4 regions of the Desulfosporomusa polytropa genome follow, and region 2 is predicted to be linked to each of the others. Evidence: riboswitches for the same ligand, from Rfam matches in the RefSeq annotation. Region 2 holds a riboswitch; each other region holds the start of a gene.

Region 1 (3,614 bases), 2.3 Mb from region 2:
CGCCATATTCAATAGTCTGGCCCCCAGCAATCAATCGTTTGATGTGGGGGTGTTTTTTTACTCGTTCTAAGAGGTCATTGGGGTAGAAGCCTGCTTGGGCAAAACTGGCTACCGCCATACCTACACTGATATTTATACTGTCTCTAAAGGTATGTATGGAACCAGTGCCGTTAAATCCAGCAGTAGGATAACCAAGCAACCCGATTATTGTACCTTGACCTGGCAGCAAATTAAATCTTTCTTCAATCAGACTTGCAGGCAGGGCAATAGTCTCTTTTACATATAGAGACATGTTTTCCGGTGTTACCCGGGGCGCCAGTCCTGAACGTTCAGCCAATAGAGAATTAGCGCCATCTGCCAGAATAATGATATCGGCCAAAAACTTACCATCATTTTGCGTTAGTACACCTGCAGCCAGACCATCCTCGTTAAATATGACTTGCTTTACCGTATGGTTGAAGAGTACTTGCGCGCCAGCTTCCGTTGCTTTGTCGGCCAGCCACTTATAGAGATTAACACGCTTAACAGAAAATCTGTTGTAAGGTGCGGCGGCAAGTCGGTCGCTCTGAAACCTTGAAGAAAGAACAGAATCCTCAGTCATCAACCAATAGGATTGATCAGTGATAATTCGTTCGCAATGACACTCTTCCCAAAAGTTAGGGAAAAGTTTATGGGTATGCTCAGCCATAATACTGGCGCCGCCGCAGGTTTTGGCCCCGGCATAAGGGCCGCGTTCTAGGACAAGCACGTTAAGGCTGTCGCGAGCCAGAAAATAGGCCGCTGTTAATCCGGCTGGACCGGCTCCGGCTACAATAACATCATATTTTTTTTCAGCGATGGTACTATCCTGATTTTCTGCTTTTAAACTACTGATTTTATCTGGTATTTTGTGCGATCTTTTAGCCTCATACCAATGTTTTAACATATACTCACCCAGTTTTAGTTTACGCGTAATCATAAATTTATATTTAGGGGCACGCATACCAAAGCATTATAGAGAGAATAGCTGTTAATAATCAATATTCTCAGATAATTTATCGAAACAAGAATTGCATCATTCCAAACTATCCTGTATCATAACAGCATGCCGAATTTCCTAATGAAAAAGGAAAATGGGGGAACCATTTTTGGGGTGAATCCGCGATTGCGGTAGGGATTTCCCTTTGTCCCGAACCCGTCAGCTAACCTCGTAGGCATTTAGAAAGGGGTGTTTTATATGAAAAACATCAAAAAAATCGTTACAAGTACCATTGCGATGGCAGTTTTAGCAGCTGCCATCTGGACACCGATGGCTTTTGCTGCGCTTGGCGACCAGACACTTAGCATAGGTATGACAGGCCAAGATGTAATTGAACTGCAAACTAAGCTTAGTGATTGGGGTGATAGCAATCTTACGGTTGACGGTGTTTTTGGTGAAACGACCGAACAGGCGGTAATTAACTTTCAACAGGCAAAAAATCTTACCGCCGATGGTGTTGTCGGTCAAGAAACCTTACAAAGCCTATACGGTGGTCGTATGCCGGAAGCATCGCGCGGCACTGCACCAGGACGTTATAAGACCGTCCTGGACATAAAAGCTACCGCCTACGCTGCCGGTCCGCACGATAATGCCCAATGGGGCAGTTTAACCTATATGGGAACCCAGGTACGACCAGGTGTAATTGCCGTTGATCCCCGTGTTATTCCGCTTGGTTCAAGGGTATATATTGAGTTTGCTGATGGCAATAGCATGTATGCGGTTGCCGAAGATACAGGTGGCGCAATTAAAGGAAATCGCATCGATATTGCTATGCATTCTGTCGACAAAGCGTATGACTTTGGTGTTCAAAATGTAAAATTATATGTCCTCAACTAGTAACAATGCCTGGCATTTTCGTCAGGCATTGTATTATTTTTTTTATAATTACATATAAAGTGGTAGATTTGGCAAGTTTATTTATGTTATTATATTGAGAAATACCTATTTATGATCATGTTGTACGAAAGGAGTTCTGTTAATGTTTGACAACAAATTTGGCCCAGAAGGCTTAACTTTTGACGATGTATTACTTGTACCTGCCAAATCAGACGTTTTGCCCAGAGAAGTTGAAGTATCTACCTATTTAACAAAAAACATTAAGCTTAACATTCCTATCATTAGCTCCGGTATGGACACGGTTACCGAGGCTCGAATGGCAATCGCCATGGCGCGTGAGGGAGGGGTAGGAGTAATCCATAAAAACATGCCGATTGCTGCCCAGGCTAACGAGATTGATAAAGTCAAGCGTTCGGAACATGGTATCATTGTGGATCCCATATTTTTATCGCCTACCAACTTACTTCAAGATGCCCATGATCTTATGGAGAAATACCATATATCAGGTGTACCGGTAACAGATAATGGTAAATTAGTAGGTATCTTAACTAATCGTGACCTCCGTTTTGAAACTGATTTGAGTCGCAGAATAGTTGACTGTATGACGAGAGAGCACCTTATTACTGCACCTGTTGGCACATCACTAACAGAAGCTAAGGAAATTTTGCGTGAACACAGAATTGAGAAATTGCCATTACTTGATAATGATGGTAACTTAAAAGGGCTTATTACCATTAAAGATATCGAAAAAGCACAGAAATATCCCAACTCTGCCAAAGATGCGAAGGGACGTTTGTTGGTAGCTGCCGCTATTGGTGTAGGCGCAGATATGATGGAGCGTGTTGAGGCCGTTGTTGGCGCGAAGGTTGACGTTATTGTCGTTGATACTGCGCATGGTCATTCAACAGGTGTGCTTGATTCTGTACGGAAAATTAAAAATGCTTTTCCGCATGTGGAGCTTATTGCTGGTAATGTTGCCACAGCCGAGGCTACTCGTGCTTTAATCGAATCAGGTGCAGATGCTGTTAAAGTTGGCATTGGACCAGGTTCGATTTGTACAACCAGGGTAATTGCCGGTATTGGTGTACCTCAGATTACGGCAATCTATAATTGCGCTAAAGCCGCACGCGAGTACAATGTGCCGATTATTGCCGATGGTGGGATAAAATACTCAGGTGATGTAGCTAAGGCCATTGCCGCTGGTGCTCAGATTGTAATGGTTGGCAACCTACTTGCCGGCACAGAAGAAAGTCCAGGAGAAACCATTATTTATCAAGGACGTAGCTATAAAGTATACCGGGGTATGGGCTCGCTGGGAGCTATGGCCGAAGGTAGTAAGGATCGTTACTTCCAGGAAAACATGGACAAGCTGGTACCCGAAGGAATTGAAGGAAGAGTTCCATATAAGGGTTCAGTAGCCGATACAGTATTCCAGCTAATTGGCGGTCTTCGCGCCGGTATGGGGTATTGTGGCGTACGTAACATCCAAGAACTTATCAGCAAAACGCAATTTATTCGGATTACCGGTGCTGGTTTGCGCGAAAGCCATCCGCATGATATCAGCATAACCAAAGAAGCACCAAACTATAGTGGCTGATAAAAAAAGTAAATAAAAAATGCTTTGGACATTTTGTCCAAAGCATTTTTATTTACCCCAACAGAAAGTAAAACTTTCTTAAGAACAGGATAAGGGCAACAGCGGCTTACACTTTCGCCTAAGGCTCGGCGTAAGCCGTGTTTTCTTTACCAAGGTGACGGT
Region 2 (3,614 bases):
GGGGCAGCCGCCGTAGATCAATCATCCATTACCGGTGAATACATACCTGCGGAAAAAAGTGAGGGTGACTATGTATATGCAGGCACCGTTCTTCAAAACGGCTTTCTAGAGATTGTTGTGGAAAAGATGGGCGATGACACGGCAGTGGCTCGTATTGTTCATATGGTCGAAGAAGCTCAAACCCGGCGAGCACCTGTGCAGAACTTTGCTGATCGTATGTCTAATATGCTTGTCCCCATTTCCTTTATTGCCGCTGGCTTGGTATATGGGGCAACTAAGGATTGGCAGCGGGTGCTAAATATGCTGTTTATTGATTTTTCGTGCGGCTTAAAGCTTTCTACGGCTACTGCTATCTCGGCCGCTATTGGACGAGCCGCTAGCCGGGGCGTATTAGTCAAAGGTGGCAACTATGTGGAGGCTTTGGCAGGCATTGATACCGTTGTGTTAGATAAGACAGGTACAATTACTATTGGTAAGCCACAGGTTATAAGCGTTAAAACCGCTTGCGGAGTTAGTGAACGGGAACTGTTGCTCCTGGCAGCATCGGCAGAATTTCATTCAGCCCACCCGCTGGCATGCGCTGTATTAGAGTACGTAAAAAACCAAGGCTGGCTGATACCGCCACATAGTAGTACTGAAACCATTGTGGCAAGGGGAATTGTGGCCGAGGTACCTGATTTTGAAGAGATATGTGGTGGGCGCGTTTTGGTAGGCAGTAGGCGGTTTATGGAAGAGTATCAGATTGATTGCCAGCTTTTTGGCGATCAGTCTGGCGCAGAGCGCGGCTTTAACCTGGTCTATGTGGCACGGGGCAAAGCGTTGCTAGGAGTACTGGTAGTAAGTGATCCTATTCGCCCCAACATGAAGAAGGCTATCAATCGCTTGCGGCGACAAGGTGTTGACGAAGTCGTCATGATTACTGGAGATACGGAGCCTGTTGCTAACCATGTGGCAACTGTACTGGATATTGACGGATACCATGCCGAGGTATTGCCTGAGGATAAAGCTACATTGGTGAATAAGCTTAGACGGCGGTCACAGGTACTCATGGTCGGTGACGGCGTCAATGATGCTCCCGCGTTGGCTTTCGCTGATGTAGGGGTGGCTATGGGTGGACGGCGTACAGACATTGCCGTAGAATCAGCAGCTATTACCATTAATTCCGAAGATCCGCTCGTGTTGTCAGAAGTAGTCACGCTGGGTAAACAAACTATGAAAATAGTTCAACAGAATTTCACTGCTACCATTGCCGTTAATACGGCAGCCATGCTTCTCGGGGCTATTGGCCGAACTAACCCAATGATTTCGGCGCTGATCCATAATGCTGCAACAATTGGCGTGGTGCTAAATAGCGCGCGGATTTTGATAGCAAATAAAAAAACTATATAAATTATTTTTAATGAAAGGGGGTGAAAATATGTTTGCAAGAAGTGATTTTTGGATAGGTTTAGTTGTTGGTACTCTTGCAGGTGCTTTTGGGTACAAAATGATGTCTGAACATTCAATGCAAGGCTTATTGCCAACTATGCCAATGAATGCTCCTCAACAAGGTATGGGCGAGATTTCGGTAGACGAACTTATGCGTCAAAAAGAACGGCTGGAAGACTTAATAGCAGAACGGCAAGATGGTATGGTTAAAGCCTAGATAGTAAGGTGAACATATACATTTTTTGCCAGCAAAATTATAGCAACCAGTGGTAAAGTGTATTTATATGAAGTGTTTTGGAGATCCTCTTTATGATGGTCTCCATTTTTTTTACAATGAGTGTAATTATATTTTTGAAAAAACGAGCCACAACTCGCAAAAGAAAGCGCGCCTATGAGCGGAGAATCCAAAAGCGCTGTAGTGAGTAGCAATGACACCTAGCAGGCGTTAATCAGGCGTAGCAAGACTTTATGTGTGAATAGAAAAGCAGTATGATTACACTTAGTAAAAAAACACAAGGCCGAGTTCCAGAATGGAAGCGGAGGAACCACTTTTTGGGGTTAATTTTGCCAATTGGCAAAAGGGATGTTTTTCTCTTGTCATCCTACCCGACAGCTAACTTCGCAGGCTAAAGCAAGAGGTCGAAAGACCGGCAGGTCTTTTTTTTGTGTTCAAATTGAATAAGGAAACTGGAGGCGCTACTATGATGCGCGTACTGCGCCGATTACTTATCGGCAAGCCACTTCATAATCGGGAATTGGCTCATGAAAAACTTCCTAAGTGGAAGGCACTGTCTATTTTTTCCTCAGATGCGTTATCATCGGTTGCTTATGGTCCGGAACAAATTATGCTTGCGTTGGTTGCTGTTCCCAGCCTGGTAGCTTACGGGTTTATGGGGCCTGTAGCGATAGGCATTCTGTCACTGCTGGCCATTGTAGTGTTATCCTATGTGCAGGTGGCCAAAGCCAATCCTGAGGGTGGCGGGGCCTATACGGTAGCCAAGAAGAACCTGGGTAAGATGCCGGCGTTGGTGGCAGCTGGCTCTGTTTTTGCTGATTATGTACTGACAGCTGCGGTGAGTGTCTCGGCTGGCACAGCAGCTATTGTTTCGGCTTTTCCTGCTTTGGCGGGGCGGGAAGTAACTATTGATGTACTGGTGCTTTTTGCCATATTAATGCTGGTTAATTTGCGCGGAGTCCGGGAATCCTCCAATGCCTTCGTAATACCTACCTACGCTTTTTTACTTGGTATCATTATTTTAATTGCAATAGGTATATGGAAGTCTGTTACTGTTGCCCCCTACATGCTGCCACCAGAGTCATTAGCTCGCCAGCAGTTGGATTGGTCGATGCTGTTCGTGATTCTACGGGCCTTTGCTAATGGTTGTAGCTCAATGACAGGGGTTGAAGCTATTGCTGATAGTGTTCCTATGTTCCGAAAGCCAGAAGCCCGCAATGCTGCTATTACTACGTACTGGATGGCAGGAATCCTGGGTTTTATGTTTCTGGGAATTACCTACCTTGTCATGCATTATCACATTTTACCAATAGCTGAGGTAACGGCTATGTCGCAATTGGCAGAAGAAATTTTTGGCCGATCGGCTGCCTATTATTATATTCAGATTACTACGATGATGGTATTATATTTGGCAGGCAATACGGCTTATAACGGCTTGCCGGTGCTGTTATCCATTGTTGCCAAAGATGGATATATGCCGCGTTATTTGGCGACACGCGGCGAGCGGCTGACATTTTCCAATGGTATTATTTTACTTACTGTTGCGGCCGCTCTACTAATTATCGTGTTTCGGGGAAATACGGAGCATCTCATTTCTTTGTACGCCATTGGCGTATTCATTTCTTTTACCATTGCCCAGTCTAGCATGGTTGTTCACTGGAACCGGGAGCGTGGTAAAGGGTGGCAGATTCGGGCTTTGCTAAATGGCATTGGCGCTCTTACCACTGGTCTGGTTGTTCTTATTATTACCATAACAAAATTCATCTATGGCGCCTGGATTGTCTTATTGTTTATTCCCATTATGATCTACATCTTTACAGCTATTAAGGGCCACTATAATTCTATTGCCGACCAGCTGCATCTGCCGGAAGAATGCTATGAAAAAGGAGCAGCCACATTTCCCGAGGGTAAACACATCGTTATTGTGCCTGTTTCGACAACGACGCGCGTG
Region 3 (3,614 bases), 2.8 Mb from region 2:
CTATTTTAACAATAATCTAGCGCCAACTGCAAGTAATACCAATCCTAATACCTGTTTGGGGCTATATGCCATCCGTTCAAGACCAAATCCCCCTAAGTAGTCAATGATAATTGCAGTCAGTACTTGTCCAACAATAATAGCCGTAGTGGCATTGGCAACACCGACACTGGGAATGCTGGCAGCTACTAGATAGATTATAGCTACACCAAGTATCCCCCCCAACCAGGAATACCACGGAGCCTCTTGCCATGCAGACAGATTACCCTTGCCTAGATTACCTATGAATAGTAGTAGCATGACTAAGATAGTTCCTGTAAGGTGAACGACAAAAGTAGCTTCTAACAGGCCTATGACCTTACTCAAACCAGTATTAATCGAACCTTGTACTGCCATTAACACCCCAGAAACAAAAGCCAGCACCAATGGCAGCATTTCACTTGATATAAAATTCAAGCCTAACCAACCCCCGTAAAATACTAAAATTCTATCTGTAGTATAATACTTGGGGCTTTTTAATATTCGGGGGATATTAGTAACAGCTACCTATGGCAAATAAAAAAAGCAGGCCGAAACCTGCCAAATCTCAGTCAACTACATACACGGTTACTCTTTGTACACCAAAATTCAAGGCCTCACGGCGACTATCAAAAGCTAAATCAATACAACTGCCTTTAATTGCGCCACCGATATCATCAGCTACTGCATAGCCATATCCTTGAATATATAACCGGGTTCCTAAAGGAATAACCGTCGGATCGACAGCAACTAAACCCTTACGTAAAAGGTTTCCGCCATATGTATAACTACCATTACCTGGATCATGCGCAGAGTAAGCCGATGCTCTCATAACCAAGGAGCGGCTATACCTGCTTGGCTCACCAGCCAAACGTCCAAGATAGGCAAAGGTTTCTTTATCAACAATACCATTTACTGTAAGATAGGCACTGCGTTGAAATTCTTGTACAGCTTTGGCAGTAATTGGACCAAATACACCGTCAATGTCTCCAGCATAAAATCCACCATCTGCCAAATGTTTTTGCACAATCCGCACTTGCTCGCCGCGCGCCCCGAGCATTATAGCAGGATACTCTTGTGATGATCCTGCACCTGCTGCTAAGCCTCCCATTGGAACGCTGACTGCTAACAAGAGATAAACTATACAAACCACTTTAAATAATGCTTTTCCCAATCAATCACCTCTCTTTATATTGCGCCTCCGAGGTTAGCTGTTTCGCAACGCAAAACACAAAAACCTTCATGGCTTTTAGCCTCCGGGGTTAGCTGTCGGATTCGGGCATAAGAAAAGAGGTCGAGAACGCCCTACCGCTTAACACGGATTCACCCCTATATGTTTATTGGGTCCCCCGTACCTAATGGATTCGGCTAATTTTAATATTACACTATTTTTACGTTGTGGTCAATTTTATGATTATTTAAACTTGACGTTGGACTCCAAGGACTGCAATCGTCATTAAAACACCATACTAGTAAAAAAACACCGCCCACCCGCAGGCAGACGGCTTAACTGAAAGGGTGGTAATAGTGGCAAACTATCATCACCTCTTTTAGACTACATCATGTTTTTTAGAATTTCTTTAGACAACTCCCCCGTCCACGGGCTGATAGATGGTCTTAAACCTACAGTTAACATCTCACAGTAAATCAGCCAGCCACTATCAGCAATAAAACAACGCCAAGCAGTATAGCCGCCTGGCGCTTGGTTAAACTAAGCATAATTTCCTCTCCCCTTCATTAAGCGTCGCTTTCCTAGCGGCGCTATTTTATTGCCATTTCAATCAGACCAACTTGTTCATTAACGCTATTATGATAATCAATTTCTATAGCCCTAAAGCAGCGCAAAGCTCTTTAGTAGCTGCACCAGTTGTAGTTATTCCTTTATCTGTCTGATAAGCCTTAACAGCTTCCTCAGTCATAACACCAAACAAGCCATCTGCTCTACCCGCAAAGTAGCCTAGTTCTTTAAGTTTCATTTGTAAAGCAACAACATCAGGCCCTGAAGTTTTATATTTAAGCGTTCTTTTAACTTTAACCCTTTGGCCTTCGATACGCACAGGAGTCCCAATTGGGATCCATTCAAACAATTCTTCAACATCTTTATTACGCAGCCTGATACAACCATGACTGGCAAATTGACCTATCGACCATGGTTTATTTGTCCCATGTATACCGTAAGTTCCCCAAGGAACATTTAGCCCCATCCAGCGTGTTCCAAATCCGGTTCCCCAATCATAGTCTTTCCATACCACATTCCACTCGCCAATCGGTGTCGGAGTTTTACTTTTGCCTACTGCAATCCGGTATTTTTTATATACCTGTTCATCATTGTAAACTTCAAGTACTTTAGATTGAGTATTTATTACCACACTCACTTTGCCTGTAGGTGTCTGGTTGGGCTGATTGGTATCTAGCGACGCTAATTCTTGTTCATCCATATATTCAAAGCCAGCTATACTAAAGACAATACTTACAATTGCCAAAACCGCTATACCACAAATTATCTGCTTGTGCTTAAATCTAAATAACAAAGCAGCTTTCATTCCAATCCCTCCTTGTAGACAGCACTCTTCTTTCCAAATATATGCCTCCATAAAAAGGGATATGAACTGCAAAAAAGAAAAACCGGCCGAAGCCGGTTATTTGAGAACATATACTTTCACATTTTGAATCCCATAATCCAGCGCTTCTTGTCTGGAATTAAACGCTAAATCAATACGATTGCCTTTAATAGCACTGCCTTGATCGTCAGCTATAGCTTGGCCATAACCTTCAACCCAAAGTTTGGTTCCCATAGGGATAACAGCAGGATCTACGGCTACTATCCCCTTTTTAACCTTGCCGCCTACATAAGTCAGGTCATTCCATTTACCATTATCAATTGGACCCGGACCGTAAGCTGTCGCAGTCATGTTAATCAGCTTACTATAGTTTTGCGGCGCACCGGCAAGAGAGTTGTTATTCTGGACGGCTGCAGGTGTCAGGGTACTACTACTGTTGAGCAAGGTCGAAAGCAGATCAAATTCATCTTGATAGCCTGCCAGTCGACCAGTTACCACTTCTTTAACTTTCTCATCTACTTTGCTGCGCACGGCAGTTTCTACTGCTTTAACAATAGTTACTTTAGCAGCTGCTTGATCTTGTGCTGACAGCTGCTGTGATAACGCAGTAAGATTATTCACCATATCAGCTTTTCCGGTACGCTCAATCGCTGTCTTAGCAAGAGCTCCCCATAAAACCTGCTTATCCTTTGGATTTAGAGTCTCCCGCATTTTTAATAACTCTTCCAGCTGAGCAGCAGTTGCGTTTTCCGTAACAACTTCAGCCAGTTTAGTCTCCCAACCCGCAGCCTCAGCCTGAGGCAATGCTGAGGAAAACAGCGGCATTGCGAAAACCATCAACATGATAATGACTAGCTTTTTTTTCAATAGGAATACTCCTTTCATTTGATGGTTGGGATTCGAAGATATTCTATCATATACTTTACATAATTCCTAGCGGTAAAATTAGCAAAAGCCCAATTGCTCTAGCAATTAGGCTTTTGCTACTATGATTTTATATAATTATTTTCAACTACTTGGCCAATTCATATAGGGTTT
Region 4 (3,614 bases), 2.4 Mb from region 2:
AGGAGCTCTATCTATGAAAAAAATTGTTGTTCTTGGTGTTGGCAATATCTTAATGCAAGATGAGGGGTTTGGTGTCCGGGTGATTGAAGAAATCACCCGGCGCTATACATTCCCGGAACATGTGCAAATTCTTGATGGCGGCACTCTCGGAATGGAACTACTACGCTTTATTGCTGGTGTCGATTGTCTGTTGATTATCGATGCGGTAAACGGCGGCGGACAGCCTGGCGAGTTTTATCAATTTGCCAATGAGGAAGTTAAGGTTTATTTTAAACAAAAGGTATCTATGCACGAATTAGGGGTTCAGGATGTGCTAACAGCGCTCGAGCTTTTAGCAGAGCCAGTAAAAGAAATAGTCGTTTTGGGCGTTCAGCCCGCTGTTATTGATATTGGTCTTGAACTGAGTCAGATTGTGCAACCGACTATTGAGCAGGCTGTATTACGGACGCTTGCTGTTTTAGATTCTTGGGGTATAAACTACCTTCAGCATACATAGTAATCTACAAATGCGGGAGGTGGGGATTTGAACTACCGTGTTCTGTATGTTATTCTTACCCTGAGAGAAGAACCAGAGGTATTTCCTGCCGAGGATTACCGGTATAACCAGGAAAAGAATTGTCATGAGTTATTAATTACAGTCTTTGACCAAAAACTTTGGGTAGATACCCGGGCCGTGAAGTTGAGAAAAGTAGCAGGATCTATTTTTTGCTGGCAAGAATATGAGCAAGGGCAATACATAGAACTTAATCAATCAGATGCAGTTTGCCCCGAATGTGGCTGGTGGCGATGCCATGATTGTGACTCTTGCCGGTGTAATAAACCGTAATACAGGATTTATTACAAAAACAATATACATACTAGCAGGAAAAAGAATACTTTATGCGTATAATATATAATGGTATAACGTAATTCTTTCATGGGGAGTGGTTGATTATATTACGCGGTATTCGTGGTGCAACAACTGTTACAACTAATAATCGTGAAGAAATCTTTGAACATGTCGCTGAACTTCTTGTGGCAATCTCACAGGAAAATGTGCTGAATACCGAGGATATTGGTGCAGTAATCTTTAGCTCAACCCCTGATCTAGATGCAGCCTTTCCGGCAGCCGGGGCAAGAAAGGCTGGTTGGACGCAAGTACCGCTATTTGGGACGCAAGAAATCGAATGCCCTGATGCGCCGGCGCTTTGTATCCGCGTACTGGTTTTGTGGAATACTGATCTTGGGCAACATGACATTAAGCATGTTTATCTACATGGTGCTGCTAATTTGCGTCAAGATATTCAACGATAATGATAAGATTACCGTCTTATGGATAAAACCTGTTTTGCAATTTGCAAGGCAGGTTTTATGTTTTATTTTATAGAGTATAATTGCAATCACATGCTAGCAATGTAATAATATAGTGGTGACAAGGAGGTTTGCATATTAATGAGCGTAATGAATAATTCGATATCTATTGTTGTGCCAGTATATAATGAGCAGGATAATGTTGATAACTTTTACAACGAAGTTGTTAAACATATGGAGCAAATGTCATATCGTTTTGAACTTATCTTTGTTGATGATGGCTCAAGCGATGCTACTCCACTTATTTTGGAGCGTTTAGCTACTGCTGATAAGCGGGTGCGGGCGCTTATTATGGCTCGCAATTTTGGCCATCAGGTGGCTTTAACCTGTGGACTGGATCATGCCCAGGGAGAGGCGGTTATTACCATGGATGGTGATATGCAACATCCGCCGGAAATGATACCTTTACTAATTGGTAAATGGGAGGAAGGTTTTCAGGTTGTCCAAACCGTTAGGATAAATACCGAAGGTGTATCCTGGTTTAAGAACATTACCTCAGGTATGTTTTATAAGCTAATGAATGCCCTATCTAATGTCCAGGTTACAGAGGGTGGCTCTGATTTTAGATTGTTGGATAAGCAGGTGGTAGACAGTTTTCGGCGCTTTCGGGAACGAGCCAGATTTATTCGCGGCATGATTAGTGCGATCGGTTACCGTCAAACCAATATTGAATTTATTGCTCCTAAACGGTTTGCCGGACAATCTAAATTTTCATTAAAAAAAATGCTGCATTTTGCCCTTGACGGGATTACTGCTTATTCGAAAACACCACTTCGTTTTGCATTTTATATGGGCATTATACTGGGATTTGGCAGCATTGCCCTAACTATGCATGTTCTCTACATAAAACTCTTTACTGCTGAGGCTGTACCTGGTTGGGCAACAATTACCGCTAGTATTCTACTACTTGGGGGGGTGCAATTGGCGGGAATTGGTATTATTGGTGAGTATGTTGGACGGATATTTGAAGAAGTAAAACAGCGTCCACTCTACTGGCTGCGGGCTGAGATTGGCCAACAAACGGCAAAAAATAAAGAGTGAACTGTTGGTGAAAAAAATAGTTGACCTAATAAATGTAAAAAAAATACGGTTTTGGGAAGGAATTTTTAAGTTTAAGTCGAATAATAATAAATAAGAGCATTATAGAAAGCCGAATCCAGCTCAGGTACGGGGGAACCAAGTTAAGGGGGTGAAACTTGATAAGCGCCAGCTTTTCAAGTAGGGTGCCTGCAACCCTAACCCGTCAGCTAACCTCGGAGGCCAGTGAGAGGAGAAACCAATTTGCACAATTTTTCCAGGATTATTGTCGCTTTATGCCTCTTTTTAGGTACAACTGCTTTTGCCTATGCGGCGGGAACATATGAGGCTGGCGACCAGGGAGATGATGTAGCCGCTATTCAAGCTCAGCTGAATAATCTGGGTTTTAATGCTGGTACAGCAGATGGCGATTTTGGAACTCTAACGGTTAATGCTGTTAAATCATTCCAAAAAGAACGTGGTCTTGAAACAGACGGTGTGATTGGAGCGCAAACCTACCGTGCTCTGATGGGACGGGATATTCCAGCCAGTCGTGATTCCTCTACCGCTTCGGTAAGGCGTATCATACAGACTTCCTTGAGTTACAGAGGGGTACCGTATGTGTTTGGGGGGACGACCCCTGACGGTTTTGACTGTTCTGGTTTTACCCGCTATGTTTTTGCTCAGAGCGGTATTTATTTGCCTCGAATGGCTGATGAACAATTTGAAGTTGGACGGCATGTATCGTATAGTCGTCTTCAACCTGGAGACTTGGTGTTTTTTAGCACCTATACTTCAGGAGCATCTCACAGTGGCATCTATATTGGTGATGGTAGATTTATCAGTGCGACGTCTAGCAGTGGTGTAAGAATTGATAGTCTAGATAGTGGCTACTGGGGTTCATGCTATATTGGTGCTCGACGGGTGATGTAAACTAGAAAGGAAGGCATTGTTGGCCTTCCTTTTTTAGTTTAAATACAAGTATTAATGGGCGGATTTTTACATAAGTACTTGTATTTAATGCTAGTAACTGCGACAATATAAGTGGACAAGTTAAGCAGTATTAAGTGGAGATAGATTATGTTTAGTTTTTATTGGCGAAAGTTTATAGAACCATATTGGTTATTAGCTTTAACAGCTGTAATGTGTTTTATTGTTGCAAGTTTAGCGGGCTTGGCGGCGCCGCTGGTAGTTAAGATGCTTATTGACGATGCGCTGACCGGGGGAAATATTACGTTTTTGCATTT

What was found. Region 2 has a riboswitch for cyclic di-AMP ahead of ACZ449_RS19900 (APC family permease). Riboswitches for the same ligand answer to the same signal wherever they lie in the genome.
Region 1: it holds a riboswitch for cyclic di-AMP, as region 2 does, so the genes downstream of both, ACZ449_RS09455 (3D domain-containing protein) here and ACZ449_RS19900 (APC family permease) in region 2, are expected to answer to the same signal.
Region 3: it holds a riboswitch for cyclic di-AMP, as region 2 does, so the genes downstream of both, ACZ449_RS07155 (peptidoglycan-binding protein) here and ACZ449_RS19900 (APC family permease) in region 2, are expected to answer to the same signal.
Region 4: it holds a riboswitch for cyclic di-AMP, as region 2 does, so the genes downstream of both, ACZ449_RS04795 (C40 family peptidase) here and ACZ449_RS19900 (APC family permease) in region 2, are expected to answer to the same signal.

What each region holds. Positions count from the first base shown of each region.
Region 1 covers NZ_AP042400.1:1,628,736-1,632,349, forward strand. The annotation lists gene ACZ449_RS09450 (FAD-dependent oxidoreductase) at 1-925, opposite strand, end outside; cyclic di-AMP (ydaO/yuaA leader) riboswitch at 1,076-1,212, shown strand; gene ACZ449_RS09455 (3D domain-containing protein) at 1,217-1,855, shown strand; gene guaB (IMP dehydrogenase) at 1,998-3,452, shown strand; gene ACZ449_RS09465 (polysaccharide deacetylase family protein) at 3,599-3,614, opposite strand, start outside.
Region 2 covers NZ_AP042400.1:3,904,947-3,908,560, reverse strand. The annotation lists gene ACZ449_RS19910 (heavy metal translocating P-type ATPase) at 1-1,389, shown strand, start outside; gene ACZ449_RS19905 (hypothetical protein) at 1,418-1,645, shown strand; cyclic di-AMP (ydaO/yuaA leader) riboswitch at 1,935-2,071, shown strand; gene ACZ449_RS19900 (APC family permease) at 2,130-3,614, shown strand, end outside.
Region 3 covers NZ_AP042400.1:1,128,024-1,131,637, reverse strand. The annotation lists gene ACZ449_RS07160 (DMT family transporter) at 1-453, opposite strand; gene ACZ449_RS07155 (peptidoglycan-binding protein) at 584-1,189, opposite strand; cyclic di-AMP (ydaO/yuaA leader) riboswitch at 1,252-1,395, opposite strand; gene ACZ449_RS07150 (L,D-transpeptidase family protein) at 1,839-2,558, opposite strand; gene ACZ449_RS07145 (3D domain-containing protein) at 2,655-3,443, opposite strand; gene ACZ449_RS07140 (allantoate amidohydrolase) at 3,589-3,614, opposite strand, start outside.
Region 4 covers NZ_AP042400.1:671,306-674,919, forward strand. The annotation lists gene cybH (Ni/Fe-hydrogenase, b-type cytochrome subunit) at 1-2, shown strand, start outside; gene ACZ449_RS04775 (HyaD/HybD family hydrogenase maturation endopeptidase) at 14-496, shown strand; gene ACZ449_RS04780 (hypothetical protein) at 524-826, shown strand; gene aroH (chorismate mutase) at 928-1,293, shown strand; gene ACZ449_RS04790 (glycosyltransferase family 2 protein) at 1,432-2,391, shown strand; cyclic di-AMP (ydaO/yuaA leader) riboswitch at 2,489-2,627, shown strand; gene ACZ449_RS04795 (C40 family peptidase) at 2,650-3,300, shown strand; gene ACZ449_RS04800 (ABC transporter ATP-binding protein) at 3,448-3,614, shown strand, end outside.